Regions from separate parts of the Dermacoccus sp. PE3 genome, predicted to be linked through region 1. Evidence: predicted binding sites of a transcription regulator. Region 1 holds the regulator's gene; each other region holds the start of a gene.
The links. The regulator LexA, encoded in region 1, represses DNA repair genes until DNA is damaged. The targets are predictions, from matches to a motif close to TCGAACANNTGTTCGA.
Positions count from the first base shown of each region.

Region 2: ruvC (crossover junction endodeoxyribonuclease RuvC) is a predicted target of LexA. The motif match lies at 6,157-6,172, and genes of this name have one in related genera.
Region 3: AA983_RS08045 (HNH endonuclease signature motif containing protein) is a predicted target of LexA. The motif match lies at 3,813-3,828, and genes of this name have one in related genera.

Region 1 is NZ_LDCM01000002.1:186,098-196,625, forward strand. It holds gene AA983_RS06335 (ComEA family DNA-binding protein) at 1-122, shown strand, start outside; gene AA983_RS06340 (ComEC/Rec2 family competence protein) at 119-2,497, shown strand; gene AA983_RS06345 (LysR family transcriptional regulator) at 2,547-3,464, opposite strand; gene AA983_RS06350 (Sir2 family NAD-dependent protein deacetylase) at 3,534-4,373, shown strand; gene lexA (transcriptional repressor LexA) at 4,387-5,106, opposite strand; gene AA983_RS14745 (LysM peptidoglycan-binding domain-containing protein) at 5,373-5,786, shown strand; gene nrdR (transcriptional regulator NrdR) at 6,034-6,495, shown strand; gene AA983_RS06370 (vitamin B12-dependent ribonucleotide reductase) at 6,569-9,490, shown strand; gene serA (phosphoglycerate dehydrogenase) at 9,661-10,528, shown strand, end outside.
Region 2 is NZ_LDCM01000002.1:429,062-439,589, reverse strand. It holds gene AA983_RS07465 (adenine phosphoribosyltransferase) at 1-351, opposite strand, end outside; gene secF (protein translocase subunit SecF) at 351-1,487, opposite strand; gene secD (protein translocase subunit SecD) at 1,487-3,316, opposite strand; gene yajC (preprotein translocase subunit YajC) at 3,313-3,669, opposite strand; gene ruvB (Holliday junction branch migration DNA helicase RuvB) at 3,745-4,839, opposite strand; gene ruvA (Holliday junction branch migration protein RuvA) at 4,836-5,441, opposite strand; gene ruvC (crossover junction endodeoxyribonuclease RuvC) at 5,438-6,085, opposite strand; gene AA983_RS07430 (YebC/PmpR family DNA-binding transcriptional regulator) at 6,259-7,032, opposite strand; gene AA983_RS07425 (potassium transporter Kup) at 7,240-9,177, shown strand; gene AA983_RS07420 (hypothetical protein) at 9,395-9,973, opposite strand; gene AA983_RS07415 (glycosyltransferase family 4 protein) at 9,976-10,528, opposite strand, start outside.
Region 3 is NZ_LDCM01000003.1:26,969-37,496, reverse strand. It holds gene AA983_RS08060 (bifunctional ADP-dependent NAD(P)H-hydrate dehydratase/NAD(P)H-hydrate epimerase) at 1-976, opposite strand, end outside; gene AA983_RS08055 (holo-ACP synthase) at 978-1,328, opposite strand; gene AA983_RS15185 (DUF2510 domain-containing protein) at 1,458-2,174, shown strand; gene AA983_RS08045 (HNH endonuclease signature motif containing protein) at 2,267-3,802, opposite strand; gene glmS (glutamine--fructose-6-phosphate transaminase (isomerizing)) at 4,613-6,466, opposite strand; gene coaA (type I pantothenate kinase) at 6,591-7,553, shown strand; gene AA983_RS08030 (hypothetical protein) at 7,635-8,060, opposite strand; gene AA983_RS08025 (PhoH family protein) at 8,232-9,659, opposite strand; gene AA983_RS08020 (isoprenyl transferase) at 9,814-10,528, opposite strand, start outside.

The sequences.
Region 1 (10,528 bases):
CGCAGAGAATCCTCGACTGGCGCACGGAACACGGCCGATTCTCGAGCGTCGAGGAGTTGGGTGAGGTCAGCGGCATCGGTGACAAGGCCCTGGAGCGGCTGCGCTCCAAGGTCACGGTGTGAGGAGCGAGCACGACCTCCGGCTGCTCGGCGCGGCATGTTGTGGCTGGGGCGTGCTCGCCGTGTTGCTCGCGCTACGAGCCTCGGCCACCGAGGTCGTCGTGGTGGCGCTCGCCGCCGCAGCGCTGGGGGGAGCACTGTTCCTGTCGCGGGTTCGGCGCGCGCTCGTCGTGGGCGTTGCCTTCTGTGCGGTCGTCACGGCGCTGATCGCCACGGCGGCCGGAGGACAACTCGCTCACCAACGTCAGGGGCCGCTCGCCGAGTTGGCGGCCGAACGAGCCAGCGGAACGTTCGAGGCCGTCGTCACGGGGCAACCCCGCGCCCTTGAACCTAAGGGGCCGGGCGCTGCGGAGACGCGGTATCTCGTTCCCCTCACCGTGCACCGAGTCCAGGCCCGCGGAACGCGGGTCGACGTGGCGACGCCGGTCGTCCTGATCGGTGACGGACGGTGGCGGACCGTGCCGTGGAGAGCTCGGCTCGATGTGAAGGGCAGACTCGCGCCCTCGGAACGGCTCGGGTCTGCCCAGGCGCTGCTCGTGGCGCGCGGTGGACCTCATGTCCTTGACGGGTCGCCACCGGTCATCGCACAACTCGAAGTCTTGCGCCGGGGTCTGTCGCACGCGGCTCGAAACCTCCCGGACGACCCGGGCGGCCTCGTGCCGGCTCTCGTCGTCGGTGACGTCGCCGCGATCCCGGCCGAGTTGAACGACGACATGAGCGTCACGGGCATGTCGCACCTCAACGCGGTGAGCGGGTCGAACGTCACCATTGTGCTCGTCGCGGCGTCGTGGTGTCTGTCCTGGTCTGGTCTGCGTCGGCGCGCCCGCACAGTGGCGGCTCTTCTTGTCGTCCTCCTCTACGTGCTCGTGTGCCATCCGGATCCGAGCGTTGTCCGTGCCGGAGCGATGGGCATCGTCGGGTTGCTCGGCACGTCGTGGGGCAGACCGAAAGCTGCCTGCCCGGCGCTCGGGGCGGCCATCACGCTGCTCCTCATGTGGGATCCGTGGCTCGCCGTGAGTGCGGGGTTCGCGCTCTCGGCGCTCGCCACGCTCGGCCTCGTGCTCTTCGCGAAGCGATGGGCGAACGCCCTGATGGAACGGTTGCCGCAAACGCCGTCGTCGAAGCTGACCCACGCGATCGAACTGTGTCTCATTCCCGTCGCCGCCCAGGCGCTGTGCTTGCCCATCCTCGTGGCGCTGAGTGGTGCCGTGTCGCTCGTTTCCCTGCCGGCGAACGTTCTCGCGGAGCCCTTCGTCGCACCGGCCACGCTCGCGGGGATGGTCGTTCTGCTCGTGGCACCACTCGTCCCGGCTCTGGCCGATCTGCTCGTGTGGGCGGCGGGTCTTCCCGCCTGGGTCATTTCCACGATTGCCCACGTCGCCGCGTCCGTGCCAGGGGGCTCGTTGCCGTGGCCGAGCGGGGCGCCCGGCATCGTGCTGGCCGTCGTCCTCCTCGCGGCGCTCCTGTTCGGGTGGCGAATCGTCCCGTGGCTCGGCCTTCGAGGGTGGGCATCCGTCACGTTGGTGGCGCTCGTCCCCGCGGCCCTGTGGCTTCCGATCCCCGGAGAGGGACGCGCAGATCCGGGGTGGCTGTATGCCCAGTGCGACGTCGGGCAGGGAGATGCCGCCTTGGTACGCACCGGTGAGCAGGCGGCGATCCTCGTCGACACCGGACCCGAGGAAGGGGACGTCACCGGGTGCCTCGATCGTCACGGCGTGACGCGTGTGGACGCCGTCGTGCTCACGCACCTGCATGCCGACCACGTCGATGGTCTCGGGGCCGTACTCGAGCGGCAGCCGTCGGTCGAGGTCTTCGTGACGTGGCTGACGAGCCACAGCTCGAGCCCTCGTGGTGGCCGAGGGGAGAGGGATGCCGATGCCCAGACGAGGCAGGTGTTGCGCCGTTACGGGAAGGTTGCGCAACGCCTCGCACCGGGTCAGCAGGTCCGTGTCGGTGACGCCGTGCTCGACGTCCTCTGGCCACGCCGAGCGTTGGCGGCGGGTTCGCCGGTCAACAATGCTTCCCTCGTGCTCGATGTGGCGACGCCGAGCGTGCATGCGCTCATGCTCGGCGACGTCGAACGGGAGGCGCAGGCCGCGTGCATCGGGGAGGTGACGCGCCGAGCAGCGTCGCGTCCCTACGACCTCGTCAAGATAGCTCACCACGGCAGCGCGAACCAGAGTGCCGGGCTCTATCGGGCGGCTTCGGCGCGGGTCGGCCTCATCGGGGTGGGGGAGGGCAACGATTACGGACACCCGAAGGAATCGCTCCTGTCGTTACTCGCCCAGAGCGGAACAGCCGTCTACCGAACGGACCTTTCAGGAGACCTCGACGTCGTACCCGTCGGTAGATCGCTCACGGTCGAACCGCAGAGATGACACCGGTGAGAGTCGCAGGAGATTCCACTCGCGAGCCGGAGGGAACCGGCTACAGGTTCGGCAGAGCGTCGGTTGCTTCCCGCAGCGCGTCGAGGGTGGCCTTGACCGCCGGCACACGCTGGAGGTCGGGCGTGGTGACAGCCAGAACCGAACGACGGCTCGCCGGCTCGATGGCGATGGTGGCCACGCGGGGGTGCTGGGTCGAACGCAGGATGAGCTCCGGGATGAGGGCCACGCCCAACCCCTCGGCCACGAGTCCGAGCACGGTGACGTAGTCCTCGGTCTCGAACGCGACGTCAGGGGTGTAACCCGCCGAGGTGGCGAGCGAGAGCAGGTGGCCCCGGCAGCGCGGGCATCCGGCGATCCACGACGCGGACTCGAGCTCCTCCATCGACACGGAGCCCCTTCCGGCAAACGGGTGATCGGCCGGTACGGCGAGGCGCACCTCGTCCTCGAGCAGGTCGAGCGTGGTGAGCCCCTCGAGATCCTCCGCGTGTGCCGCGATCTCGTCGCCGTCGTAGGAGAACGCGACTGCAACATCGCAATCTCCCGCCCGAAGCGCCGCGAGTGACTCCGGCGGCTCCGCTTCCGCGAAGGTGACCTGAACGTCGGGGTAGCGCTGCTTGACGAGCGACAGCGCTCGTGGGACGACGGTCGACGAGGCCGAGGGGAAGGCCATGAGGCGCACTCGTCCCGCCCTCAGGCCGGCGATCGAGGCCACTTCGCCCTCCGCCGCCTCGAGAGCGGCGAGCACCGGAGTGGCTGTGCGGGCGAGCACGTGGCCCGCCTCGGTCAGACGCACCGAACGTCCGAGGCGCTCGACGAGAGCCGTGCCCGTCTTGTCCTCCAAGCGGCGCACCATCTGGGACACGGCAGGCTGGGAGTAGCCCAGGGAAGCAGCGGCAGCGGTGAAGCTACCCTCCTGGGCAATGGCTTTCATGACCCGAAGGCCGGCGGCGTCGATCATCCGTAGAGAATAACCCGGCGTTATCGGATGTTGTAGTTTCTATCGATTCTCGAATGAGAGGGGCCACCTGTGACTGCAGCGTTGGCGGAGTTCGTCGCGCAGGGCGACCTGTTCGTGCTCACCGGGGCGGGTCTCTCGACCGAGTCGGGCATTCCCGACTACCGCAAGCCTGACGGCACCCGCCGAACGGTTCCCATGACGTTCCAGCAGTTCCTCAGCGGGGACGACGCGCGCCGACGCTACTGGGTTCGCAGCGCCGTCGGGTGGGAACGTTTCGCCGCGGCTCGGCCCAACGGCGGCCACCACGCTGTTGCAGCCTTGCAGCGCGCAGGTCTCGTGCAACACCTCGTGACGCAGAACGTCGACGGTCTTCATGCGGCCTCCGGAGCGGACGCCCTCGAACTGCACGGTTCGCTCTCCTCGGTGCAGTGCGTCGAGTGCGGCAGCCGCTCGGATCGAGCCGAGTTCCAGGGGCGCATCCGCGACGCCAACCCGAACCTCCCGCGCGACGTGGCCCTGTTGGCCGACGGAGACGCCGAGGTTGCCCGGAGTGCAGAGGATGCGTTCGTTCTCGTGGCCTGTCCGCACTGTGATTCGCTCGTCGTCAAGCCCGACGTCGTGATGTTCGGCGAGAGCGTGCCCACCGCGACGGTTGAGCACTGCTACGCGCAGCTCGAACTGTCACGGGCGGTTCTCGTTCTCGGAAGTTCGCTCAAGGTGATGTCGGGCTTCCGGTTCGTCTCGGCGGCGCTCAAGGCGGGCAAGCCCGTGGCCCTGGTCGGTCTGGGAAGCATGCGCGGTTCGGAGCGCGCCGATCTCGTGCTACACGAACCGCTTGGTGCCACCCTCACCGCGACATGCGAACGCCTCGGCCTGCAGGTGCAGACCGAGGCGAACGCGACGACGTGAGGGTGGGCGAGAGTCAGACGCTGCGCAGCACCGCCGTGACCTTGCCCATGATGCTGGCTTCGTCGCCGTCGATCGGCTCGTAGTTCTCGTTCGCGGGCAGGAGCCACGTCTTGCCGTTCGTGCGCTTGAACGTCTTCACGGTGGCCTCGCCGTCGAGCAGCGCAGCCACGATCTCACCGTTGGACGCCTCCGGCTGCTGGCGCACGACGACCCAGTCGCCGTCGCAGATGGCGGCTTCGATCATCGAGTCGCCGACAACCTTGAGCAGGAACAGTTCGCCGTCACCGACGATCTGACGGGGGAGGGGGAACACGTCCTCGACGGCCTGCTCGGCCAGGATCGGCCCGCCGGCGGCGATGCGTCCGACGACGGGGACGAAGGAGGCCTGCGGACGCTCGTTGCCCGAGTCGGTCTCGTCGTACGTGCTCTCGGACGCTGCACGCACCGAGGTGCCTCCGCGGTAACCGCGGGTGTCGGCGCCGTCGTCGGGGGAGACGACCTCCATGGCGCGAGGGCGGTTGGGGTCGCGACGCAGGTAACCCTTGCGCTCGAGCGTGGCGAGCTGGTGTGCGACGGAGCTCGGGCTCGTCAGCCCGACGGCCTCACCGATCTCGCGCAGACTCGGCGGGTAACCGCGCTCGTCGACCGAGCGCCGGATGACGGTGAGCACTTTCTGCTGTCGCGGGGTCAGTTTGCCCTTCGCGCGGTTGTTCATGGAGTGGACCTCACCCATGGCGTCTCCTCACATCGACGAAAACAGTGATCTCGCGGACGCGGACCTCGGTGCGGAGCCCTGATTCTCCCCGGAATTCCGGGGTTGTCGGTGGCCGCTGATTCGGTGTGAGCGTTCGGGATCAACGTAGGCACCACCGTACACAGTTTTCGCAAACATGTACGAGAAACACGCCGCCGACGGCCTTGCTTTCGAACGTTTGTGTCGTACAGTTGTTCTATCGCACGGATGTTCGATGCATCCGCGCCGAGTCAGGAGGAATGAACATGAGTGCTGTGCCCAGTCTGGACGTCCCGGCGGTCGCGCCGAGCCCTCGTCGTCACCTGCACCTCGTTCCGTCGGGGCCTGCGGTCGTCGATTCCCTCGAGGGTGGTCGTAGCACGCGGCGCGCCCCGTTGACGCGTCGTGCCGTTCTCGCTCGCCGTCGCTTCGCTGCCCTTCTGGCGCTTCTGGTTCTCGTCGGCGGTGGCCTCCTTGCGGCCAAGGCCGTGGCCGAAGCTAACCCTGCCGGTGGCGCGACGTCGGTCACGGTGAAGGACGGGGAGACCCTTTCTCAGATCGCCGCCCGTGAGCTGCCGTCCTTGCGTAACGACCGTGGTGTGGTGGCCATCCAGGAGGCCAACAACATGAGCTCGATGCACGTTCAGGCCGGCCAGCGAATTCTCGTTCCGGCAGGCTGAGCGGCCCCCTCGGCGTGTCGCTGGGGCGAGCCGCACATCTTTTCCGCGTCATTGCTGGGGTTGGTGCGCCGGGTTTGCCGACACGGTTGCGAGCGGTCGCCAACGCAACCTAGGATTCCTAGATGTAGGGCACAGGCGCCCTAATGCCCCCAACATGTGGTTGTTTGCGGAAGAATTCCCGCGATGCCGGTGTTGGGGTTCATACCGTCACGAGGCGGTGGAATCCTGCGATCGAGAGGCGTGGCACGTGCACTGTCCCTTCTGCCGCAACGCCGACTCCCGTGTGGTCGACTCCCGTTCGACCGAGGACGGCACCTGCATCAAGCGTCGCCGCCAGTGCCCCGACTGCGGCAAGCGTTTCTCCACCGTCGAGACCGCGAGCCTCACGGTCGTCAAGCGCTCCGGTGTGAGCGAACCCTTCTCTCGCGACAAGGTCATGTCGGGCGTGCGCAAGGCCTGCCAGGGCCGCCCGGTTTCCGACGATCAGCTCGCCGTCCTCGCTCAGCAGGTGGAGGAGTCGATCCGCTCCAAGGGGGCTGCGGAGATCGACGCCCACGATGTCGGCATCGAGATCCTCGGCCCGCTGCGCGAACTCGACCACGTCGCGTACCTGCGGTTCGCGTCCGTCTACCAGGCCTTCGAGTCACTGACTGACTTCGAGGACGCCGTCGCCGACCTGCGCAGGCACGCTCTGCGCGACGCCGGCTGAGCTCCACCGGCTCACCCCCTACTTCACGACACACCACACCAAACCCACGAGAAGTGCCAGGAGGCATGCGGTCATGACCGAGACCACGAAGGCTCGAGCCAAGTCGGGTCGCCGGAACAACGGCGTCACGATCGAGCGGATCTTCACCACCCCGGGCGTCCACCCCTACGACGCGGTGACCTGGGAGCTGCGTGACGTCGTCCAGCAGAACTGGAAGACCGGCGAGACGATCTTCGAGCAGCGTGGTGTCGAGTTCCCCGACTTCTGGTCGCTCAACGCCTCCACCATCGTCACGACGAAGTACTTCCGTGGCGCGCTGGGGTCGGACGCTCGCGAGAAGTCGCTCAAGCAGCTCATCGACCGCGTCGTGCTCACGTACACGAAGGCCGGCAAGGACAACGGCTACTTCGCGTCCGACGCCGACGCCGAGATCTTCGAGCACGAGCTCACGTACGCCTTGCTGCACCAGGTCTTCTCGTTCAACTCGCCGGTGTGGTTCAACGTGGGTACGGCGAGCCCGCAGCAGGTCAGCGCGTGCTTCATCCTGTCCGTCGACGACTCGATGGACTCGATCCTCAACTGGTACAAGGAAGAGGGCTTCATCTTCAAGGGCGGCTCCGGTGCCGGCCTCAACCTCTCGCGTATCCGTTCCTCGAAGGAGCTGCTGTCCTCCGGTGGCACCGCCTCCGGCCCGGTCTCGTTCATGCGCGGCGCCGACGCCTCGGCAGGCACCATCAAGTCCGGCGGCGCCACGCGTCGTGCGGCCAAGATGGTCGTCCTCGACGTCGACCACCCGGACATCGAGGAGTTCATCGAGACGAAGGCGCGCGAGGAGGACAAGATCCGTGCGCTGCGTGACGCCGGTTTCGACATGGACCTCGGTGGCCGCGACATCGTCTCCGTGCAGTACCAGAACGCGAACAACTCCGTTCGTGTCAGCGACGAGTTCATGAAGGCCGTCGTGGACGGCACAACCTTCGGCCTGCGTGCCCGTGACACGGGTGAGGTCATCGAGTCGGTCGACGCCCGCGAGCTGTTCGACAAGATCAACAAGGCCGCGTGGGAGTGCGCCGACCCGGGTGTGCAGTACGACGACACGATCAACGCGTGGCACACGAACCCGGAGACGGGCCGCATCACGGCGTCCAACCCGTGCTCGGAGTACATGTCGCTCGACAACTCCAGCTGCAACCTGGCCTCGCTCAACCTCCTGAAGTTCCTCAAGGACGACGACACGTTCGACGCCGTCACCTTCCAGAAGGTCGTCGAGCTCGTCATCACGGCGATGGACATCTCCATCTGCTTCGCCGACTTCCCGACGGAGTCCATCGGCAAGACGACGGTCGACTACCGCCAGCTCGGCATCGGTTACGCCAACCTCGGTGCGCTCCTCATGGCCACCGGCCACGGCTACGACTCGGACGGCGGCCGTGCGCTGGCCGGTTCCATCACGTCGCTGCTCACGGGTGCCGCCTACAAGCGCTCCGCCGAGATAGCTTCCGTCGTCGGACCGTACGCCGGTTACGCCCGCAACGCCGACGCTCACAACCGCGTCATGCGCAAGCACCGTGCCGCGAACGACGAGCTCGCCTCGCACAAGGACATGGGCGCCATGGCCAGCGACATCCACGCGCTCGCGACGAAGGCCTGGGCCGACGTCGTCGAGAACGGTGAGAAGGGCGGCTTCCGCAACGCGCAGGCCTCCGTCCTCGCGCCCACCGGCACCATCGGCTTCATGATGGACTGCGACACCACCGGTATCGAGCCGGACTTCTCGCTCGTGAAGTTCAAGAAGCTCGTCGGCGGCGGTTCGATGCAGATCGTCAACCAGACGATTCCGCGCGCGCTGAAGAAGCTCGGCTACCAGGAAGAGCAGATCGAGGCGATCGTCGAGCACATCGCCGACAAGGGCCACGTCATCGACGCTCCCGGCCTCAAGCCGGAGCACTACGAGGTCTTCGACTGCGCCATGGGTGCGCGCGCCATCTCCCCGATGGGCCACGTCCGCATGATGGCCGCCTGCCAGCCGTTCCTGTCGGGTGCTATCTCCAAGACGGTCAACCTGCCGGAGTCGGCCTCGGTCGAGGACATCGCCGAGGTGCACCTCGAGGGTTGGAAGCTCGGTCTCAAGGCCATCGCCGTCTACCGTGACAACTGCAAGGTCGGCCAGCCGCTCTCGTCGGGCAAGAACGAGAAGAGCTCCGAGCCCGCGACGGCCACGGAGACCGTCGCCGAGACGCCGGTCGAGAAGATCGTCGAGTACCGCCCCGTGCGCAAGCGCCTGCCGAAGCGTCGCTCGTCGCAGACGACGTCGTTCGCCGTGGGTGGCGCGGAGGGTTACCTCACCGCCGGCACGTACGAGAACGGCGATCTCGGTGAGCTTTTCCTCAAGTTCGGTAAGCAGGGTTCGACGCTCGCCGGTGTCATGGACGCGTTCTCCATCGCCGTGTCGATCGGCCTGCAGTACGGCGTGCCGCTCGAGACGTTCGTCGAGAAGTTCACGAACCTGCGCTTCGAGCCGGCCGGTATGACGGACGACCCGGACGTGCGTATGGCGCAGTCGATCATGGACTACGTCTTCCGCCGCCTGGCGCTCGACTACCTCGACTTCGACACGCGTTCTTTCATGGGCATCCACACGGCCGAGGAGCGCGCTCGCCAGCTCGAGACCGGCTCCTACACGCCGATCGAGAGCGACGACGAGCCGTTCGACGCCGAGTCCAACTCGCAGTCCGTCGCCCCGGCGGCGGCACGCGGTGAGCGTCCGGTAGCTGCCACCTCCACGGAGGAGCACGCCGACGAGGTGAAGTCCGGTTCCGGTGCGGCCTCCGCCCGTGAGGTCGGCTCCGAGATCCACAGTTCGGCCGAGCTCATGGAGAAGTTCCAGGGCAAGGCAGCCGACGCCCCGATGTGCATGACCTGCGGCACGAAGATGCGTCCCGCCGGCTCCTGCTACGTCTGCGAGGGCTGCGGAAGCACCTCCGGCTGCAGCTGATCGCTCAGCCCTGATCGAGTGCGGGGCGTCGTCCTTCGGGGCGGCGCCCCGCACTCGTCTTATTTCGTGAGATGCGTCGGCGTCCGCGGCGCCCGGTGCTGTCTCATGATGTGAGCAGCCCGCGACCTCATTGGCGGGCGCAACCGCCACACCGGAAAGGAACTCTCCCTGTGAAGGCACTGCTGCTCGAGAACGTCCACCCCCTCGGTGAGTCCTTGCTCCGTGATGCCGGTTTCGAGGTCGAGACCCGCGTCGGGGCTCTCGACGAGGACGAGCTCATCGAGGCGCTCGAGGGTGTTCAGCTGCTCGGCATCCGCTCCAAGACCGAGGTGACGGCCCGCGTCCTCGAGAACGCGCCGAGCCTCGAGGCCATCGGAGCCTTCTGCATCGGCACGAACCAGATCGACCTCGCCGTGGCAGCGCAGAAGGGCGTCGTCGTGTTCAACGCGCCGTTTTCCAACACGCGCTCGGTCGTCGAGCTCGCCATCGCCGAAATCATCATCATGGCCCGCCGTCTCACCGAGAAGGACCGCGCGCTGCACGACGGAGTCTGGTTCAAGGACGCCAAGGGCAGCCACGAGGTGCGCGGTCGCCGCCTCGGCATCGTCGGGTACGGCAACATCGGTTCCCAGCTGTCCGTCGTCGCCGAGATGCTCGGTTTCAAGGTCTACTTCTACGACACCGACGACAAGCTCGCGCTGGGTAACGCCACGCGCTGCAGCTCCCTCGAGGAACTGCTGTCCGTTGCCGAGGTCGTCACGTTGCACGTCGACGGTCGCTCCGGCAACGCCGGCTTCTTCGGCGCCGAGCAGTTCGCAGCCATGCGTCCGCGGGCGCTGTTCCTCAACCTCTCGCGCGGCTTCGTCGTCGACTACGACGCGCTCAAGACGCACCTCGAGTCCGGTCACATCGCCGGTGCGGCCGTTGACGTCTTCCCCGAGGAGCCCAAGTCGAAGGGCGAACCGTTCAGCTCGCCCCTGCAGGGCCTCGCGAACGTCGTCCTCACACCGCACATCGGCGGCTCGACCGAGGAGGCGC
Region 2 (10,528 bases), 240 kb from region 1:
CTTCACGGCGTCGGTGTGCATCTCGATGGTCGCCGAGCCGTACTCGAGGTCGTACGACTGCGCGACGACCTCACCGGGCAGCTTGCCCTTCTTGCGAATCGGGACGAATCCGACGCCCATGCGCTGGGCCAGCGGTGCCCCGATGACGAACCCACGCGCCTCGACGCCCGCGACGACGTCGACGCCGCCCTCGTGACGCTCCGCGAGGAGATCGAGCACCGAACCGAAAGCCGCGGCGTTCGCGAACAGCGGCGTGATGTCCTTGAACACCACGCCCGGCGTCGGGAAGTCAGCGACGTCCCGAGTGTGCCGAGCGACGAGGCCGGCCACCCGCTGCTGGTAGTCCGTCATCACTCGTCTCGCTGAGCAGCCGGGTGTGCACCACGACGACGCATCGTCGCCGAAGCGCCGCTCGCTGCACCGGAGGCAGCCCGGCTCGTCAGCACACCCGAGGAGTCGGCGCCGTGGCCGGCTTCCTCGTCACTGTCACCCGCGGCCCGCTTCTGGTAGGCCTTGGCGCGACGCGCCAGCTCCTGCACGCCCTTCTCACGGCGACGCAGGTCGGTGAGCGCCGGCGTCGCGATGAAGATCGAGGAGAACGTACCGACGGCCACACCGATGAACAGGGCGACCGCGATGTCGAGCAGCGTGCTCGGGCCGATGAAGAAGACACCGACGACGAGGATCGCCGCGATCGGCAGGAGGGCCACGACCGAGGTGTTGATCGAACGCACGAGCATCTGGTTGACGGCGTAGTTCGCGGCTTGGTCGAAGCTGCGGCGTCCCGTCGCGAAGGCCTCGGACGCGTTCTCGCGCACCTTGTCGAAGACGACGACGGTGTCGTAGATCGAGTAACCGAGGATCGTGAGGAAGCCGATCATCGTCGCCGGCGTCACCTCGAGACCCGTAAGGGCGTAGATACCGACGGTGAAGAACAGGTCGTGGATGAGGGCGATGAGCGCAGCAGCCGCCATCTTCCACGTGCGGAAGTACAGCGCGAGCACGACCGACACGAAGGCGAGGAAGACGAACAGGGCGACGATGGCCTTGTTCGTCACGCTTTCACCCCAGGAAGGGCCGATGAACGAGGTCTCGGCGCTCGTGGCCGGAACGTCGAACTCCTTGGCCAGGGCGTTCTTGACGGCCTCCGTGGTGGCCGGGGTGCCGTCGCCGAGCTTCTCGGCCTGCACGCGGACCGTGCCCTCACCGAGCTTCGAAACACGCAGGTTCGATTCGGTCTTCGTCACCGACGTGACGGCGTCGGCAGCACGCGTGTCGTAGCTGGCCGTGTTCGAGATACCGGGAACGCGGATCTCGGAGCCGCCGGTGAACTCGAGGCCGAAGTTGAGGCCACGACCGAACAGACCGGCTGCGGCGAGGACGAGCAGCACGGCGGTCAGGGCGTACCAGCGCTTGCGCTTGCCGATGAAGTCGAACTGACGACGACCCGTGTAGAGGTCGTTTCCGAACGTTGCGAAGCTGGCCATCAGGCGGTGCCCTCCTGAGCTGCGCGGCGACGGTCGGCCAGCGTCACGCGGCCGCGACCCGCGTACGTGGCGGTGCGCGCACCGAGACGCTCCGGGTCGAGACCCGAGGCCGGGTGGCCGTTACCGAAGAACTTCGTACGGGCGAGAAGTGCCACTACGGGGTGGGTGAACAGCATGACGACCAGGAGGTCGATGAGCGTCGTGAGGCCGAGCGTGAACGCGAAGGCCTTGACCGTGCTCTCCGACAGGACGTACAGCACGGCGGCCGCGAGGAAGTTCACCGCGTCCGAGATGATGATCGTGCGCTTGGCCCGGGCCCAACCGGTGTCGACCGCGGCTCGTAGTGGCCGTCCCGAGCGCACTTCGTCTCTCACGCGTTCGAAGTACACGATGAACGAGTCGGCGGTGATACCGATCGCGACGATGAGGCCCGTGACACCCGCCATGGACAGACGGAAGTTGTTGACCGAACCCAGCAGCGTCACGGCGAGGTAGGTCATGGCCGCTGCGACGAGCAGGGACGCGACCGTCACGAGGCCGAGCGCACGGTACTGGAAGAGCGAGTACAGGACGACGAGGCCGAGACCGATGGCGCCGGCGATGATGCCCTTCGTCAGCTGGTCGGAGCCGAGCTCCGGGCTCAGCTGATCGGACGTGAGTTCCTTGAACGACATCGGCAGCGCACCGAACTTGAGGGAGTCAGCGAGCAGCTTGCCGCTCTCGGCTGTGAACCCACCCGTGATCTGGGCCTGGCCCGACGTGAGCGGCTCACGGACGTTCGGGGCCGAGATCGACTGACCGTCGACCGTGATGGCGAAGCGGTTGCGCGGCTCCTGGAGGAGCGCCACTCGGCGCGTCACGTTGGCGAAGGCCGTCTTGCCCTCACCGTTGAGCTTGAGGTCGACGGCGATCTCGCCCGTCTGGTTGCCCTGCTGGTTCGTGGCCATACCGCTGCTCGCGTCCGTGAGATCGGCGCCCTTGACCTCGACCGGTCCGAGCAGCAGCTTCTCGTTGCCCTCCTTCGAACAGACGACAACCGGCTTGTTCGCCGGGATGCTCGCCGCGACCTCCTGGTAGGAGGGCGTGCAGGCATAGACCTGGAGCAGCTGGTTGTACGTCATGTTCGACGAGGCGATGCCGGCCTTGACCCAGGCGGCGTCGACCTTCTGCTCGCCCCACGCGGTGTCGCTGGCGTTCTCCGGGCCGGCCTGCTTGTAGGCCGAGGGCAGGACGTCCTTCGACGAGCTGGAACTCGACGGTGCAGGCGACGACGATCCGCCCGAGGAGCTCGCCGACGGGGAGGCCGACGCCGAAGCCGAGGGCGTCGCCTGGTTCGCGCCGGAGCTCTTGATGACCTCGGGCAGGCGGTAGGGCGACTGTCCCTGCTTCGAGCCCTGGGCCGTCGCGACGACGGCGCGGAAGTCGAGCTGCGAGGAGCGCGACAGGGAGTCGAGCACCTGACGGCTCGGGTTGCCCGGAATCGACACGACGATGTTGCGCGCACCGAGCGTCGTCACCTCGGCCTCGGCGGTGCCGGACGCGTCGACGCGGTTGCGGATGATGTCGACGGCCTGCTTGACCTGCGACTCGTTGACGGACGAACCGCCGGTGACGACAGGTTCGAGGACGACCTCACGGCCACCCTCGAGGTCGAGACCGAGCTTCGGCAGCCAGCTGTCCGTTGCCGCGATTCCGCCGATGAGAGCCAGGAACACGATGAGGAGGCCGGCGAGGCTCTTCTTCGGGCTGGACGGCGGAGTCTTCTTCGCCTTCACGCGGTTCGGGCGGTTCGAGTCGATGTTGTGCGGCGCGCCGGTCGGCGTGCTCATCGTGCGTCGCCCTCGGCGCCTGCGGCGTCGTCGCCTCGGTTCTCGTCCTGAACCCGACCGGAGACCGGGTCGACATTGGCCGGCAGCAGGGCGCGGCGGTCGAAGCGGATCACCGTGCCGGGCGCCACCTCGACCTCGCCCGTGGCGTCGTCGAGGCGACGCAGCGTGCCGTACATTCCACTCGTCGTGCAGACCTCGTCGCCCACGCTCAGCGCAGCCTGCGCCCTCTGGGTCGCCTGGGCTCGCTTGCGCTGGCTGAAGAACATCAGCGCAATGAGGAGGAAGGGCAGGAGCAGCAGGAGCATCGAGAAGCCGGAGCCTCCCGACTGCGATGCGGCAACCATGTTCGGCATGAAGGTCCTCACGTAGTTCTCGGGTCTGCCGGGGCCCGCATCCACGTCAGGTGCCGGACCACTGGCCGCACCACCCTACCCGGTGAAGCGCCCGTCCCCACCCTCGGCCGGGTCGAACAGCGCGCCGCCCAGGGACGATTCCGGTGGGGTGAGCCCGAGGTGACTCCACGCGAGGGGCGCCGCAGCGCGCCCTCGCGGCGTGCGGATCATGTAGCCCTCGCGCACGAGGTACGGCTCAGCCACGGTCTCGACGGTGTCGGGCTCCTCACCGACGGCGACGGCGAGTGTCGACAGGCCCACAGGCCCACCACCGAACCGGCGGCACAGGGCCTCGAGCACGGCACGGTCGAGCCTGTCGAGACCGCTCGCGTCGACATCGAAGAGGTCGAGCGCGGCTCGGGCCGACCCCAGGTCGACGACCTGACGGCCGTGCACCTGCGCGTAGTCACGGACGCGGCGCAGGAGTCGGTTCGCGATGCGCGGGGTACCGCGCGAGCGACCGGCGATCTCCTCGATGCCCTCGCGCGTCGCGGGCACGCCGAGCAGGTCGGCGTTGCGCGCGAGGATGGCAGCAAGATCGCTCGCCTTGTAGTAGTCGAGGTGGCCGGTGAAGCCGAAGCGGTCACGCAGCGGCGCGGGCAGCAGCCCCGCACGCGTGGTGGCGCCGACGACGGTGAACGGCGGCAGTTCGAGCGGGATGGCCGTCGCGCCCGGCCCCTTGCCGACGATGACGTCGACTCGGAAGTCTTCCATCGCGAGGTAGAGCATCTCCTCCGCCGGGCGGGCCATGCGGTGGATCTCGTCGAGGAAGAGCACCTCGCCCTCGGTGAGAGAGCTGAGGATGGCCGCCAGGTCACCCGCGTGCTGGATGGCTGGTCCGCTCGTGATGCGAATAGGGGCCTCGAGCTCGCTCGCCACGATCATGGCGAGCGTCGTCTTGCCGAGCCCGGGAGGGCCTGAGAGGAGGACGTGGTCCGGCGGAGCACCGCGTCGGCGCGCCGCCTCGAGCACGAGCCCGAGCTGATCACGCACCCGCTCCTGACCGGGGAAGTCGGCCAGCTTCTTCGGTCTCAGGGCCGCTTCGAGCTGCTGCTCGTCCTCGGAACCGTTCGGGTCGACGAGGCGCGGCGAGATGTCGGCGCTGTGGTCCTCGAAGTGTGCCGGACTCATCGGCCGAGCTCCCGTAGGGCCAGGCGCAACAGGACGGGCGTCGTGGCGCCGTCGGCCTCGGGCAGCTTGGCGACCTTGGCCACGGCGTCATCGGCCTGCTTGGCGCTCCAGCCGAGCCCCACGAGCGCCTCTGCCACCTGCGAGTCACCCGGTGTCGTCGCGGCAGGTACCTCGGGCGTGGCCTCTGTTTCGCCCGTACCGACGGGCACGACCTTGTCGCGCAGTTCGAGGACGATGCGCTCCGCGCCCTTCTTTCCGATGCCGGGCACCTTCGTCAGAGCCGTGACGTTGCCCGTGGCGATCGCCGACGACAGCTGCACCGGGTCGTGAACGGCCAGCATCGCGAGCGCGAGGCGCGGCCCCACCCCGCTGACGGTCTGCACCTGCTCGAACAGGGCGCGTTCGTCGTCACCGCCGAAGCCGAAGAGGGTGAGCGAGTCCTCACGCACTACCAGCGACGTCGCCAGGCGCATCGACTCCCCCGGGCGCGCCGAGGCGGCCGTCGTAGGCGTGGTGTGGACGAGCAGCCCGACTCCCCCGACCTCGAGGACGACGGTGTCGAGCGTCGCTGCTGCGACGGCGCCGGTGAGGCTGGAGATCATGGACGGGCTCCTCGGGTGGTGGCGTCGCGGGAGGCGGACGAGCGCAGCGGCTCACGATACTGCTTGGCCGCCGAACGGGATCGACGCGCCGCAGCAGCTTCTGCGGCACGGTACTGGGCTGCCGCCGGGGCGAGTGGACGCTCGCCGTCGGTGTTGGCCCGACGGGCGGCACCCGCACCACGCCAGTGGTGACAGATGGCAAGAGCCAGAGCGTCGGCGGCGTCAGCAGGCTTGGGGACGCTCTCGAGACCGAGGATGCGCGTCACCATGGCCGTCACCTGAGCCTTGTCGGCCCGCCCGTTGCCCGTGACAGCTGCCTTCACCTCGGACGGCGTGTGCAGACCGAGCGGCAACCCGCGCGACGCAGCAGCGAGCATCGGAACGGCGGAGGCCTGGGCGGTGCCCATGATGGTCGAGACGTCGTTTCGGGCGAACATGCGCTCGACGGCGACGGCGTCCGGCCTGGTGCGTTCGAAGACGGCCTCGAGTTCCACCTGCAACTCGTGAAGACGCTCGTGCAGTGGGGTGTCCGCACCGGTGCGGATCACGCCGACCGTGACGATCTGCAGGCGACCGCCGGGAGCGCCCTGAACCACTCCGACGCCGCAGCGCGTCAGACCGGGGTCAACGGCGAGCACACGCATGCGCAACGCTCCTTCCGCTGACGGGACCGCCCCGGCACCTGACCAACAAGATGACAAGACGATGAGTCGATGCGAACACCTGTTCGCACCCGATCACTCTACCGTCGCACACGCCGAAGGCGACCCGACCCGCCGAGGGTCGAGCCGCCTTCCGCTGGTGACGTGCTTGCCGATCAGTCCTCGGCGTCGAGTTCGGCGAGAACCTCGTCCGAGACCTGACCGTTGGCGAAGACGTTCTGCACGTCGTCGCTGTCCTCGAGTGCCTCGATGACACGGAACATCTTCTTCGCGCCGTCCTTGTCGAGGGGAACCTCCATCGACGGCATCCACGAGGCCTCGGCGGAGTCGTAGTCGATACCGGCCGACTGCAACGCCTCACGCACACCCACGAAGTCGCCCGCTTCGGAGACGATCTCGAAGGACTCACCGAGGTCGTTGACCTCCTCGGCACCGGCCTCGAGGACGATCTCAAGGACGCCGTCCTCCGTCGCGTCGTCCTTGTCTCCCTGGTCCTTGGGCACGATGACGACGCCCTTGCGGTTGAACAGGTAGGCGACCGAACCGGAGTCGGCCATCGAGCCGCCGTTCTTCTGCAGAGCGGTACGAACCTCGGCGACGGCGCGGTTCTTGTTGTCCGTCAGGCACTCGATGAGCACGGCGACGCCGCCAGGGGCATAACCCTCGTACATGAGGGCCTGGTACTCGGCTCCACCGGCCTCTGCGCCCGAACCGCGCTTGACGGCCCGGTCGATGTTGTCGTTAGGGACCGACGACTTCTTCGCCTTCTGGATGGCGTCGTACAGCGTCGGGTTACCGGCCGGGTCGCCACCACCGGAACGGGCCGCAACCTCGATGTTCTTGATGAGCTTGGCGAACAGCTTGCCGCGCTTGGCGTCGATCGCAGCCTTCTTGTGCTTCGTCGTCGCCCATTTGGAGTGGCCGCTCATGTCTCCCTCTCGCTGGTCCGTCGTGCCGTTCCTCTGGGGTTCTGTCGCGGTGCTCCTTCGCCGAAGGCCCGCGGGGCGGCTCACGACGACACGCGCGTCCACCCGTCAGATCTGTCGGCAGTCTAACGGGGTGCGCTCCTCGCCTCACATCTGCTCAGGTGAACCACAGTTGCCGCGACACGGCACTGCAGGTTCATACTTTCAGACGTGACATCTTCGAACGGGTCCGCGTCGGTCACTGCGGAAACTGACGAGCGGGCCGGCGGGCACCGGAAGAAGGGTGCCGGCGCGCTCGTGCTCGGCGCGCTCGGTGTCGTCTTCGGCGACATCGGCACGAGCCCCCTGTACTCCGTGCAGAGCGTGTTCAACGCCAGCCACAACGCCGTCATCGCCAACGAGGCAGACATCTACGGAACGATCTCCTGGATGTTCTGGTCGCTCACCATCATCGTGACGATCAAGTACGTGCTCTTCGTGCTCCGCGCCGACAACGACGGCGAGGGCGGCATCATGGCGCTCGCGGCGCTCGTGCGCCAGGGAGTGCCCAAGGGCGGCAAGCGCTGGAGCGTCGTCATGCTTCTCGGCGTCATCGGAGCATCGCTGTTCTTCGGCGACAGCGTGATCACCCCCGCCATCTCCGTCATGTCGGCCGTCGAAGGCCTCGAAGTCGTGCGGCCCGGACTCAACCGGTACGTCGTACCGATCGGCGCCGTCATCATCACGATCCTGTTCCTCGTGCAGCGCAAGGGCACCGAGGTCGTCGGCAAGTTCTTCGGCCCCATCATGATCCTGTGGTTCGTCACCATCGCCGCCCTCGGCATCGGCCAGATCGTGCGCGACCCGCACATCCTCAAGGCGTTCCTGCCGAACTACGCCACGCTGTTCGTCGTCGAGCATCCCTTCATCGCGTTCATCGCCGCGGGCTCGATCGTCCTGTGCGTCACCGGCGCCGAGGCCCTCTACGCCGACATGGGTCACTTCGGGCGCGCCCCCATCACCCGAGCCTGGTTCCTCCTCGTGTTCCCCTCGCTCGTCCTCAACTACATGGGCCAGGGCTCGCTCATCCTCACCAACCCGGACAAGATCGCGAACCCGTTCTTCCTCCTCGCCCCCGAATGGGCGAAGCTACCGCTCGTCATCCTCGCGACCATGGCCACCGTCATCGCCTCCCAGGCCGTCATCTCCGGCGCGTTCTCCGTGGCACGACAGGCCGAACGAACCGGTTACCTGCCCCGCATGACCGTGCGTCACACCGGCCAGGAGGAAGAGGGCCAGATCTACATCCCCGGGGTCAACTGGGTGCTCTTCATCGGCGTCATGCTTCTGCTCTTCGCCTTCCGCAGTTCCGAGAAACTCGCCGTCGCCTACGGCCTCGCCGTCACCGGCACATTCCTCATGACGACGACGCTGTTCCTCGTCTACGCCCACAGCACGCTCAAGTGGCGCACCTGGCGCATCGTCACCCTCGGCGTCGCGCTCTACCTCTTCGAAGGCATCTTCTTCCTCGCCAACGTCGCCAAACTGCTGCACGGCGGTTGGCTACCCGTCGTCATCGCACTCGGCATCGGCATGTCCATGCTCACCTGGCAGAAGGGGCGCGCCATCGTCGCCACCCGTCGCCAGAGCATCGAAGGTCCCCTCGCCACCTTCGTCGAAACAGCCCGCAGCGGCGACCTGTGCGAAGTGCCCGGCACCGCCGTGTTCCTCCACCCCGACAAGGACACGACGCCCCTCGCCCTGCGCGAGAACGCCAACTTCAACCACGTCATCCACGAGAACGTCTTCATCGTCAGCACCCTCAGCGCCAACGTGCCCCACATCGCCCCCGAAGACACCGTCACCCTCGACCAACTCGGCAACGACTACGACCGCATCACCCACCTCACCCTCAAGTACGGCTTCCAGGACGACCAAGACGTCCCCGCCGCACTGCGCATCGCCAAGGAACAAGGCGTCGACATCGACCCCGACACCGCCTACTACTTCGTCTCCGAAATCGGCCTCCTCGACACCGGCCGCCCCGGCATGAACAAACTGCGCAAACTGCTCTTCATCGCCATGACCCACAACGCCGCCGTCCCCGCCGACTACTTCCGCCTCCCCAAGGAGCGGACGGTGATGATGGGAGCGCAGATCCTTTTGTAGGGCGCTCGCGCCCTACAAAAGGATCTGCCTGTCTTTTCCCTTGCGCTGTCGCACCGAGCGCCGGTCCGAGCTTGCGAGGACCGACGCTCGGTGCGACAGCGCTTCGGGGGCGTCCGCTTCCAGCCGGGTTCGGTTCTTGAAGAGCGTTGTGGCTTGGGTGCTTGCCTGGCTTTTCAGGCGGCGATTTCTGGGTTGGGTTTTCGAGGAACGGGAGTGCTCAGCGCCAGGCGGATGTCGTCGTCAGGCCCTCGACGTGGTCGTCGAACTCCACCGGGCGCGGCAAGTGGGTGCGGCCCGCCAAGTGCAACGCCCGCACCACCGGCTTCGCACGCACCCGACGGACATCCGTCACCGCCTCGTTGTGGAACCGGTGCGCCAACTCCACCCGCTCACACGCGTCAGCCAACCGGCGCCGAACCTGCGTGCCCGCCGCCGACGCCGGAGCCCAGTCCTCGACCACCGCGCCGAGGGCCGCCGTCAGCTCCCCCTCGATGAGCGCCCGTTCCTCGGGCACGCCCACCTCCTGCACCTCCGCGGTGATCTGAGCGCCTTCAGACGCCTCGAGCGACGCACTCGCCGCCGACGCCAGGAGAAACGCACTCGCAGCATCGAGGTCGGCGCCGTTCGCCAGTTCCAAGGCCACCTCCGCGCGCCGCACCAACTGGGCGTCGAGCGCCGCGAGCGACCCCTCGACCCGTGCGTGCAAACGGTCGAGCCGGGCAGCCGTGTAGCTCAGGTACCACGCGATGGCGAGCGCTCCCGCGAGGAGCAACGCAACAACGGTCCACTCCTGCACGACTACAACCTCCTCGCGATGCGCAACGTCCGCTCACTCACCTCGTGCGAGCTCGCCACCGTCTCGTAGGCCGTGAGGATGTGGCGTGCGACGGTGCTCCAGTCGTAGATTCGGGCGCGCTCCGCGCCCCGACGCGCCAGGTCTGCGCGGCGGTGGGGGTCGTCGAGCAACGCCGTCACACGGCGTGCGAGGTCGCCCTCGTCGCCCGTGCGGAACAGGACGCCGCAGCGTCCACCGTCCAACACGCGCGCGAACGCCTCGAGGTCGCTGGCCACAACCGGCACCCCGGCACTCAATGCCTCCACGAGGATGATGCCGAAACTCTCACCGCCGGTGTTCGGCGCGACGTAGAGGTCGACCGAGCGGAACAGCGACGCCTTCTCCGCGTCGGAGATCATGCCGAGGAACTCGATGCGCTCACGCATCTGCTCGGGAACGGCCTTGATCACCTCGTCGCGCTCCCCCGGCCCGGCGACGAGCAGCCGCACACCCGGGTAGCTGCGGGCGATCTGCGGCAGAGCGCGCACGAGGACGTCGAGACCCTTGCGCGGTTCG
Region 3 (10,528 bases), on a different contig from region 1:
CCATGCCTGCTCCGGCCGTTACCGCCGCGACGGCACCGAGCACCGCAGCTCCCGGGAACGCGTCACTGCCGGTCGCGAGACCTACCACTCCGCGCGTGTACTTGTGATCGCGCGGGCCGGGTACGGGCCACAAGTGCGCCAGGTGCGTACCGGACAGTCGCATGGCTTCCTGTTCGCCAAGAGGGAGGTGGATGCCGATGTCGACCACCTCAACGCGTCCGTTCGCGGCGGGTGCCAGCATGAGCGAGGTCTTGGGCTCGCCGAAGGTGACGGTGATGTCGGCACGGAATCCTGGGGTGGGGCAGTCGACGGCCACCACGAATGCCTGGATCGGAATGAGGTCGGCGAGTTCCTGCCAGGTCGAAGCGCGCCCGGGATCGGCGCCGATTCCGAGGATGCCGTCGACGACGAGGTCGGCGTGCGCGAGCGCATGGGCGTTCTCACGGCCGCCGCCCTCGGGCTCCGCACCGCTGTGGGAGGCGGACTCGTACCGGGCCACGTCGACGCCCGCTGCACGCGCTGCGGCGACGCCCTCGACGTGTGCCTTGTCGGCGACAAGGAGAGCCAGACACTCGATGCCGTCAACTGCGAGGTCGCGGGCAGCGTACAACGCGTCACCACCGTTGTTTCCGGGCCCAACCAGGACCACGACCCGCGGCGACGTCACGCCCCGCCGTTCGAGTTCGGCAACTTCACGGCTGACGATGTCTGCGAGCCCACTCGCGGCTCGCTGCATCAGAGCGCCGTTGGTGAAGTCGTCGCCCGTGGCTTCCTCAGCAGCGCGTACGGCGTCAACCGACCATGCTGCTCGAATGCCGCCGTCGAGGTCGTCCCGCCAGGCAGCAGCGGCACCATCCGCGTCCTGAACCTCCCCCGCGCTGTCGTCACGCCGACCGCCATCGTTCGGGCTCAGCCGTCCCGATCCGTCTGGCGTAGACGCGAGGGTGTTCTCGTGGCGAAGCTCGTCATCCGCCATGTCAGCCCTCCGCGATGCAGACAGCGGAGGCGATGCCGCCGTCGTGGGTGAGCGAGAGGTGGAGCGCGTCGACGTCGAGCGCGCTCATGCGAGCTTGCACGGTGCCGCCGGTGCGGAAGTAGGGCTGGCCGTCGCTGTTCTTGTCGACCTCGGCGTCCTGCCAGCTCATTCCGGGCGGCGCGCCGAGCGCCTTGCTGAGCGCTTCCTTCGCTGCGAAGCGTGCGGCCAATGAGCGGATCGGCAGGTCGCGCTCGCTTGGCGTGAACAGCCGGTCACGCATCTGCGGGGTGTCTGCGAGTTTCTGCGCGAACCGGTCAATTTCGACGACGTCGATTCCCACTCCAACGATCATTTCGCCAGTCAACCACGTCGGCCCTGCCGTGCGATGGAGGCCTTTCCCCTCTCGTTGGAATCCAAGCGCCTACTCGCAGGTAACATGTTGGGTTGGCGCTCGCTCGGCGTCGCTCTCGAGAGGAATTGAATGTCAGACAACATGTTCTCCGCCGGCTGGTATCCAGACCCGGAGAATGCCCAGCAGCAGCGCTACTGGGACGGCTACGCGTGGACCTCGCACACGGCGCCTAACGGCACCACACCCAACCAGACGCAGCCGCTACCCGTGGCACGCCAGACGAACACCTTCCCTCGCGCTATGGAGGCGGCCCCCGCCAAGACGCCGTTCTGGAAGAAGAAGTGGGTCATGATCGGCGCCGGTGCGTTCGCAGCACTCGTCCTGATCGGTAGCCTCGCGCCGAAGGACGACCAGAACACCGCCGCGGCCACACAGCCGAGCACGTCGTCCACGACGTCGGCGGCACCGAGTACGACGCAGCCCACCACCGCATCCGTGGCTGCGCCCGCGTCTACCTCGTCCACCTCGTCAGCATCGGCGCAGGAAACGAGTGAGACCTCGACGCCCTCGGGCTCGACCAGTGAAAGCTCAACCACCACGATGGCTCCGTTCATCATGCCGAGCGAGGTCGGCAAGGGCCTTCAGGCTGCACAGGACCACATCCAGAGCGTCTCAGGTGACCCGTTCTATATCTCCCTGTCCGATGACGCTCTCGCGCTTGGGCGCCCCCAGATCAACGACTCGAACTGGCACGTCTGCTCTCAGTCTCCGGCGCCCGGAAGCACTGTGACGAGCGACTTGGAGGTCACGTTCACGGTGGCCAAGCTGGACGAAGCGTGCCCGTGAGCTGCAACCAGGACGCCATCGCCCGGCCGATGAGCTGACTGATCTCGACGAGGGGCGCCGCCTGAAGGTGGCGCCCCTTTGTCAATTGCGCTTCAGGCCGCTGGAGCGGCGAAGACTGCCGGCTGCGGCAGCGTCGGGCCGCTGGGGAGAGTCAGCCAACGGTGGCCGGTGGGCGACTCCCAGAGGCACTCGCCGTCCGCCTGCATGACGACCGCGAAGCCGCCGAACGTCTTGGCGCGGTGGTGGTGACGGCACAGGCACTGGAGGTTGGCCGGGCTCGTCGCGCCACCTTCGGCGAAGGGAATCACGTGGTCGACGTCTGTGACGTCGGCCGGGCGGGTGCAGTACGGGAAGCGGCAGTGCCCGTCACGCGTCTTCACCGTGCGCTCGACCAGCGTCGTCGGTCGGTACGAATCGGTCACCGTCGCCAGCGTTGTGACGCGCTCGCCGTCGACGGCCACGAATTCAGAGACGAACTTCGTGCCGACTGCCCCGGCCAGCGCACGAACCGTGGCCGCATCGACGATTCCGACTCCGGGCACCTCCACGTCGCCGAAGGGCATGCGAACGTCGTCGCCGAACCACGCTGCCGCGTTCTTGCGGGCAGAGTTCTCCCCGGAGCATCCGGTAGAGCCGTGCGCGCGAGCGAGAACAGACCGCGACGACAGAGGTTCAGCGGGCGATGACGTCGGTGGGCGCACGGGGACGCGCAGGTGCAATGTCGTGGTGACGGTGGCCTGACCGAGGAGGAGGTCGACGAAGGCGTCGGTGCGGGATGGACCGGCGAAGAGCCCGTGGCCGGCTCCGTCACCACTTCTCGGCGCGTTGTCGCGCAGGAACTGCGCCCTCGCGTCGATGGCGGCTCGCACCGTTGCGGCATCGACCGAGTCGAGCACGACACGCATTTCGGTGAGCTGGTCGAACTCGAGGTGCGGGGAGAACCACACGCCCATCTCGCGGCGCTGTTCAACGGGATCAACGGGCCGCGCCAGACCGAGTGACCGCAGGAGGCGCTTCGTCTGCCGGCGGGCGCCTTCGACCGTCATCGTCGGGATACTGCCGGCCGCAAGAAGGCGGTTCACTTCGTCGAGATCGGGAGCCTCGACATGTTCGAGCTCGGACGCGATCGCGGCAACCGTGGCGAAGCGAACCTCACCGCGAAGGGCCGATCGAAGCAGTTCGGGGTGCCTGCAACGCAGCTGCGCGGCGTCATCGGCCATGGCGCCTGCTGCACCGGAACTCATGCCGAGGGCCGGTCCGAAGCTGTCGCCGGCGAATTCCCCCGGAGCGAGCGGGTACGACACGTCGCGCAGGTGCTCGAACTCCAGCGCCTCGACCTGCCGCACTGCTTCGGCGTGCTCGGCGGCCATGACGCGCACGAGTGCATCAGCGGAACGAGAAATCGTGAGGACCGCAGCGGCCGCACCTTCGAGCTGGCGAGCCGTCTCCACCGACTCGGTGATGCGCTCGTCCAGCGACGCGCCGATCTCGGGCAGATCGAGCAGCGGCGAAACGCTCACGAGGGCTTGCTCGACCACAGCTTCGGTGAGCACCGTCCATGCAGCGAGCAACCGCTCGCGAGGCATGCGAGACACCGCGTCGGCGGTTATCTCGAGGTGCTGTTCCATGAACTCATTTTAGTACACTTGTTCGAACAGATGTAGGGGGCACTCCCCACAATTTCGCGGTCCGCCCAGACATTCCGCGACGCGCACCGTCAGCTCCGTGGGCACCAGGCTCAGCGTCCGGATCACGGAGCCGGCGTCGACCCGGGGCGCGCGGACGCGCAGGAGCAACACACGCAAAATGACTTCCCAAATGCGCGAGACATCGCACAAGTGGGGAAGCCCGAGCCGAATACGTCCCGACTTGCGCGACAAACCGCCCAAGTAGGAACCAAGCAAACGGGGGCCAGTGCGCGTCCATAACAAGCACACGAACGGTGACCAAAAGACAGGCGACCCAAGCACCAGCGACGTGCCCCAAGAAGGCCAGCGGACACGTCTCCCGGCACCCCAGCCGACCACATCCACGCCCGAAGAAGTCCGCTGACGGTAGCCCGGCAGCGCCGCCCCCGACAGTGGCTGTTCCCCACAAGCGCGAAACGTCGCGCAAGTGGGTACCCCCCGAGCCGAATACGTCCCCACTTGCGCGACCAACCGCCCGAGTAGGAACCAGGCCAACGAAGACGACGCGCGCACCAAGCGCCCATGGCCGGTGACCAAAAGACAGGCAACCCAAGCACCAGCGACGTGCCCCAAGAAGGCGAGCGGACACGTCTCCAGGCACCCAAGCCAGCACCATCCATCTCGCCAACTTCGCCGTCCCGCCCATGGGCATGGCAGGCGATCACGCCGCCCATCCCCCACACCCAAACCCCACATAACGAAAACCGCGCCGCCCCACAGGGTCGACGCGGTTTTCAGCGAAACTGAAGGTCACTCCACGGTGACGGACTTCGCGAGGTTACGCGGTTGGTCGACATCGAGGCCCTTAGCCGTCGAGAGCTCCAGCGAGAACACCTGCAGCGGCACGATGGCGAGCAGCGGTGCGAGCAGCGGAGCCGACTTCGGGATGCGGATGACCTCGTCGGCGAACGGCACGACAGCCTCGTCGCCCTCTTCGGCGATGACGAGGGTGCGAGCGCCGCGAGCGCGGATCTCCTGGATGTTGGAGACAACCTTGCCGTGCAGACCGTGCGGGGTGTCAGGGCCGGGCACGACGATGAACACGGGCTGGCCGGCGTCGATCAGCGCGATCGGGCCGTGCTTGAGCTCACCGGCGGCGAAGCCTTCGGCGTGGATGTAGGCAAGCTCCTTGAGCTTGAGCGCGCCCTCCATGGCGATCGGGTAGCCGACGTTACGGCCGAGGAAGAGCACCGAGCGGGTGTCGGCCATGAAGCGGGCGATCTCGCGCACGCGGTCGAGGTGGCCGAGAAGCTCGTCGATCTTGGCCGGCATCTCTTGCAGTTCGGCCATGACCTTCTTTGCGTCGTCGGCGTACGTGCCGCCGCGCAGCTGCGCGAGGTACAGGCCGAGCACGTAGCAGGCGGTGATCTGCGCGAGGAAGGCCTTCGTCGACGCGACGGCGATCTCCGGGCCGGCGTGCGTGTAGAGCACGGCGTCGGACTCTCGCGGAATGGTCGCACCGTGCGTGTTGCAGATGCTCAGCGTGTTCGCGCCCAGGTCACGGGCGTGCTTGACGGCCATGAGCGTGTCCATCGTCTCGCCCGACTGCGAGATCGAGACGACGAGCGTGCGCTCGGAAACGATCGGGTCGCAGTAGCGGAACTCGTGCGCGAGCGCGACCTCGACGGGGATGCGCGTCCAGTGCTCGAGGGCGTACTTGGCGACCATGCCGGCGTACGCGGCGGTGCCGCAGGCGACGATGGTGATGCGATCGATGTTCTTGAGCTCGTCCTCGGAGATGCGGATCTCGTCGAGGGCGAGGCGACCTTCGGAGTCGGTGCGTCCGAGCAGCGTGTCGCGCACGGCGTCGGGCTGGTCGAAGATCTCCTTCTCCATGAAGGTGTCGAAGCCGCCCTTCTCGGCGGACGCGGCGTCCCAGTCGACGTGGAAGGTGTTGCCCTGAGCTGCGGAGCCGTCGAAGTTCACGACCTCGACGTTCTGCGGCGTGATGACGACGACCTGGTCCTGGTCGACCTCCATGGCCTCCTTCGTGTAGCCGATGAAGGCGGCGACGTCGGAGCCGAGGAAGTTCTCGCCCTCACCGAGGCCGATGACGAGCGGCGAGTTGCGGCGCGCGGCGACGACCTGGTCGGCGTTGTCGGCGTGCACGGCCAGGAGCGTGAAGGCACCCTCGAGGCGGTTGACGACCTCGAGCATCGCGGCCTTCAGGTCACCCTTGTACGCCTTCGCGAGCAGGTGCGCGACGACCTCGGTGTCCGTCTCGGACGTGAACTCGACGCCGTCGGCGAGCAGCTCGTTACGCAGGGGGTGGAAGTTCTCGATGATGCCGTTGTGGATGAGGGCGAGCTTGCCGTCCGCGCCACCGCGGTGGGGGTGGGCGTTCGCGTCGGTGGGGCCACCGTGCGTGGCCCAGCGCGTGTGCCCGATACCGGTCGACGACTCGGGCAGCGGGTTCGCCTCGAGTTCGGCCTGCAGGTTGGCCAGCTTGCCGGCCTTCTTCGCCGTCGAGACGTGGTCACCGGTCACGAGCGCGATGCCGGCCGAGTCGTATCCGCGGTACTCCAGGCGCGCGAGACCCTCCATGACGACGGTCTGGGCGCGCTCGTCGACGCGCGGGCCGACGTATCCAACGATTCCACACATGCGCGACAGCCTACTCGGGGCGTCGGCCCCGGCACGAATACGCGGGAACGCGCGGCGCGACCCGCCGGGCTGCGTTGTGCCGCACCGGCTCCCCGCCACGCCCCGGCTACGGCACAATGACGGGGTGAGTCGCCCGCATCTGCCTCCTCTTCCGAGCCCGTACGTCGAACTGACCCGTGAGGACTGGGCCCGACTGCACGACTCGCGCCCCATCGACCTCACGTCCGACGACGTGCGTCGCCTCTCGGGTCTCGGCGAGCGGATCGACCTCGCGGAGGTCGAGGACGTCTACCTGCCCCTTTCCCGCCTCGTGAACTTTTACGCAGGCGCGACGAAGAGCCTGCACCGCATCACGAGCGACTTCCTCGACGAGCGCCCCGCCAAGACGCCGTTCATCATCGGCGTGGCCGGTTCGGTGGCCGTGGGCAAGTCGACGACGGCGCGCGTTCTGCGCGAACTCCTCGCCCGCTGGCCCGACACCCCGCGCGTCGAACTCCTCACGACAGACGGTTTCCTCTTCCCCAACGCCGAGCTGGAACGCCGCGGCATCATGGATCGCAAGGGCTTTCCCGAGAGCTACGACCGCCGCGCGCTCGTGCGCTTCGTCGCCGAGGTGAAGGGCGGCAAGGCCGAGGTCGAGGCTCCGGTCTACAGCCACCTCGTCTACGACATCGTGCCGGACGAGAAGGTCGTCGTCCGTCAGCCCGACATCCTCATCGTCGAGGGCCTCAACGTTCTCCAGCCGCCGATCCCGACGCCCGGACAACCGTCGCGTTCGACGCTCACGGTCTCCGACTTCTTCGACTTCAGCGTCTTCGTCGATGCCCGCGAGAGCGACATCCGTCAGTGGTACGTCGACCGCTTCCTGCGTCTGCGCAGCACGGCCTTCGCCGACCCGGACTCCTACTTCCACCGCTACGCCGAGCTGAGCGACGAAGAGGCCGTCGACCGTGCCACCGCGATCTGGGAGAGCATCAACCTGCCCAACCTCCTCGCCAACGTCCAGCCGTCGAAGCACCGCGCCACCGCCATTCTGCGCAAGGGCGCCGACCATCACGTCGAGAGCGTCAAACTGCGCAAGCTCTGACACAACCTGGCTCCGGAGCGCCGGCGCCAGGCAACGACGAAGGCCCCGACTCGCGCGAGTCGGGGCCTTCGTCGGGGGATGTCAGCGGCGAACGGCGGAGCGTCCGTCACCGTCGAGGTCGTGTTCGTCGACGAAGTTGCGGTCTCCCTCGGCGAACTCGTCGTCAGATTGGTCTTGCGCGTCGCGCTCGGCCTCGTCGAAGTCGTCATCGAGGTCGTCGAGCGTGTCGTAGTCGTCGCGGTCGTCGAACTCGGGGTTCGCGCGCCGGTCGAGGGCCCACAGGCCGATCCAGACCCCGGCGAAGATCGCGGCGACCAAGAGGCCACCGAGCACCGCGCCCCCGAGGCCGGAGAGAATCTGCGAGCCGACGCTCGTACCCGATCCGTCGCTGAACTCGGGCGCAGCACCGGCGCCCGAGCGAGCACCGGCGATGATGGCGAGCACGGTGGCCAGGAACGCGACCACCCAATAGACGACCGCGAATCCCTTGCGGTGGATCAAACGCACAGTGAGCCTTCCTCAACATCGAGTCGGCGGCGCGTCGTCCCCGTCACGCACCGTCCGGCCACACACCCCCAGGGCGCGCGACGCAGTTCACGGTACAGATTCCATCCCGTCGGATGCTATTTGCCACACCGCCGACTTCGAGCGGCTCACAGGACGTGCATCATCCGGCCGTCAGGAGGCGAGGACGTCCGTGACGAGCGCGGCGATCGGGCTGCGCTCCGAACGTGTCAGCGTCACGTGCGCGAACAGCGAGTGCCCCTTGAGCTTCTCGACGACGGCCGCAACCCCGTCGTGACGGCCAACGCGCAGGTTGTCGCGCTGCGCGACGTCGTGCGTCAGGACGACGCGCGAGTTCTGCCCCATGCGCGACAGGACCGTGAGCAAGACGTTCCGCTCGAGCGATTGAGCCTCGTCGACGATGACGAACGCGTCGTGCAACGAGCGCCCACGAATGTGGGTGAGCGGCAGCACCTCGAGGAGGTCGCGGGCGATGACCTCGTCGAGAACCTCCTTGCTCACGACGGCGCCGAGAGTGTCGAACACGGCCTGCGCCCACGGGCCCATCTTCTCGTTCTCGCTGCCGGGCAGGTAGCCGAGCTCCTGGCCGCCGACGGCGAACAGCGGGCGGAACACGATGATCTTGCGGTGCGCGCGACGCTCCATGACGGCCTCCAGCGCGGCGCACAGCGCGAGCGCGCTCTTACCCGTGCCGGCCTTGCCGCCGAGGCTGACGATGCCGACGTCGAGGTCGCCCAGAACGTCGATGGCGATGCGCTGCTCGGCCGAGCGGCCGTGCAGGCCGAACAGGTCTCGGTCACCGCGCACGAGCTTGAGCACACCGCCGGGCATGACGCGGCCGAGCGCGGACGATGACCCGCCGGCGCTCGTCAGCACGACGCCCGTGTTGAGCGGCAGGTCCTCGATGTCCTCGAGCGCGAGGCGACCGGATTCGAAGAGGCGATCCACGTCGTCGGCACTCACGGTGCGCTCGACGATGCCCGTCCAGCCGGAGTCGGGCACGCCGTCGGCGCGGTACTCGTCGGCGTCGAGCCCCACGGCAGAGGCCTTGATGCGCATGGGCAGGTCCTTGCTCACGACCGTCACATCGTGGCCTTCGGCCGCGAAGTTCGCCGCCACCGCGAGGATGCGCGAGTCGTTGTCGCCGAGGCGGAAGCCGGCAGGCAGCGCCGACGGGTCGGTGTGGTTGAGCTCGACGCGCAGCGTGCCACCGTTGCCGACGGGCACCGGGTGGTCGAGGCGCCCGTGCGTCACGCGCATGTCGTCGAGCAACCGCAGGCACTCGCGGGCGTAGTAGCCGAGTTCGGGGTGGTGGCGCTTGGCCTCCAGTTCGGTGATGACGACGACCGGCAGCACGACGTGATGTTCCTCGAAGCGCAGCACGGCCCGCGGGTCGGAGAGCAACACCGAGGTGTCGAGCACGTACGTCTTCGTCGCCGTATCGGCCCGTCCGTCGCCGTCACGCGGGGCCGTTTCGGCGTCCTTCGTCGTGATGTCGCGCTCGAGAAGGTGGCCATCGAGAAGTTGGCTATTGAGGACGCCCGTGGCGCCCCCGTTCGTGCTGGAGTACGCCAGAGTCATCGTCGATCCTCGGGTCCCTCGTCGGTGCGCCCCGCCGTCGGTAGGGCTGCAAGAGGCGTTCTCGCCCCTCCGTTGCGACGCTAACGACACCGGTGTCGTTCCGGGTGTTCGTCACCCGTCGCAGGGGTGAACCTTGGATGAACCGGGCCGCCGGTCAGCCGCCGAAGCGACGCTCGCGCTCGGCGTAGGCGCGCACCGCGCGCAGGAAGTCGACGCGGCGGAAATCAGGCCAGAAGGCCTCGCAGAAGTAGAACTCCGAATGGGCGCTCTGCCACAGGAGGAACCCGCCGAGGCGCTGCTCGCCGGACGTGCGGATGACGAGGTCGGGGTCGGGCTGGCCCTTCGTGTAGAGGTAGTCGCCGACGTTCTCGATCGTGAGGCGATCGGCGAGCGACTCGAGCGACTCCCCGCGCTCGGCGGCGTCGAGGAGCATCGCGCGGAACGCGTCGACGATCTCCTGTCGTCCGCCGTAGCCGACGGCGATGTTGACGACGAGACCTTCGGCGTCGGTCGTCTTCTCGACGGCGGCCTGAAGCCGGGCACGCGTTGCGTCGGGCAGCAGCCCGAGCGCACCGACGAGGTTGAGGCGCCGACCGGACGCGGCGAGACCGTCGACGACGTCCTCGATGATCTCGAGCAGCGGCCCCAGTTCGACCTCGCTGCGCTTGAGGTTGTCGGTCGACAGGAGCCAGAGCGTCACGACCTCGATGCCGAGTTCGTCGCACCACGTGAGCAACGGCTCGATGTTGTCCGCCCCGGCGCGATGGCCGTGCTCGGTGTTCTCGCCACGCAGTTTCGCCCACCGACGGTTGCCGTCGAGCATGAGTCCGACGTGACGCGGGAGGCGCTCACCGGGGAGCCCCTTGACG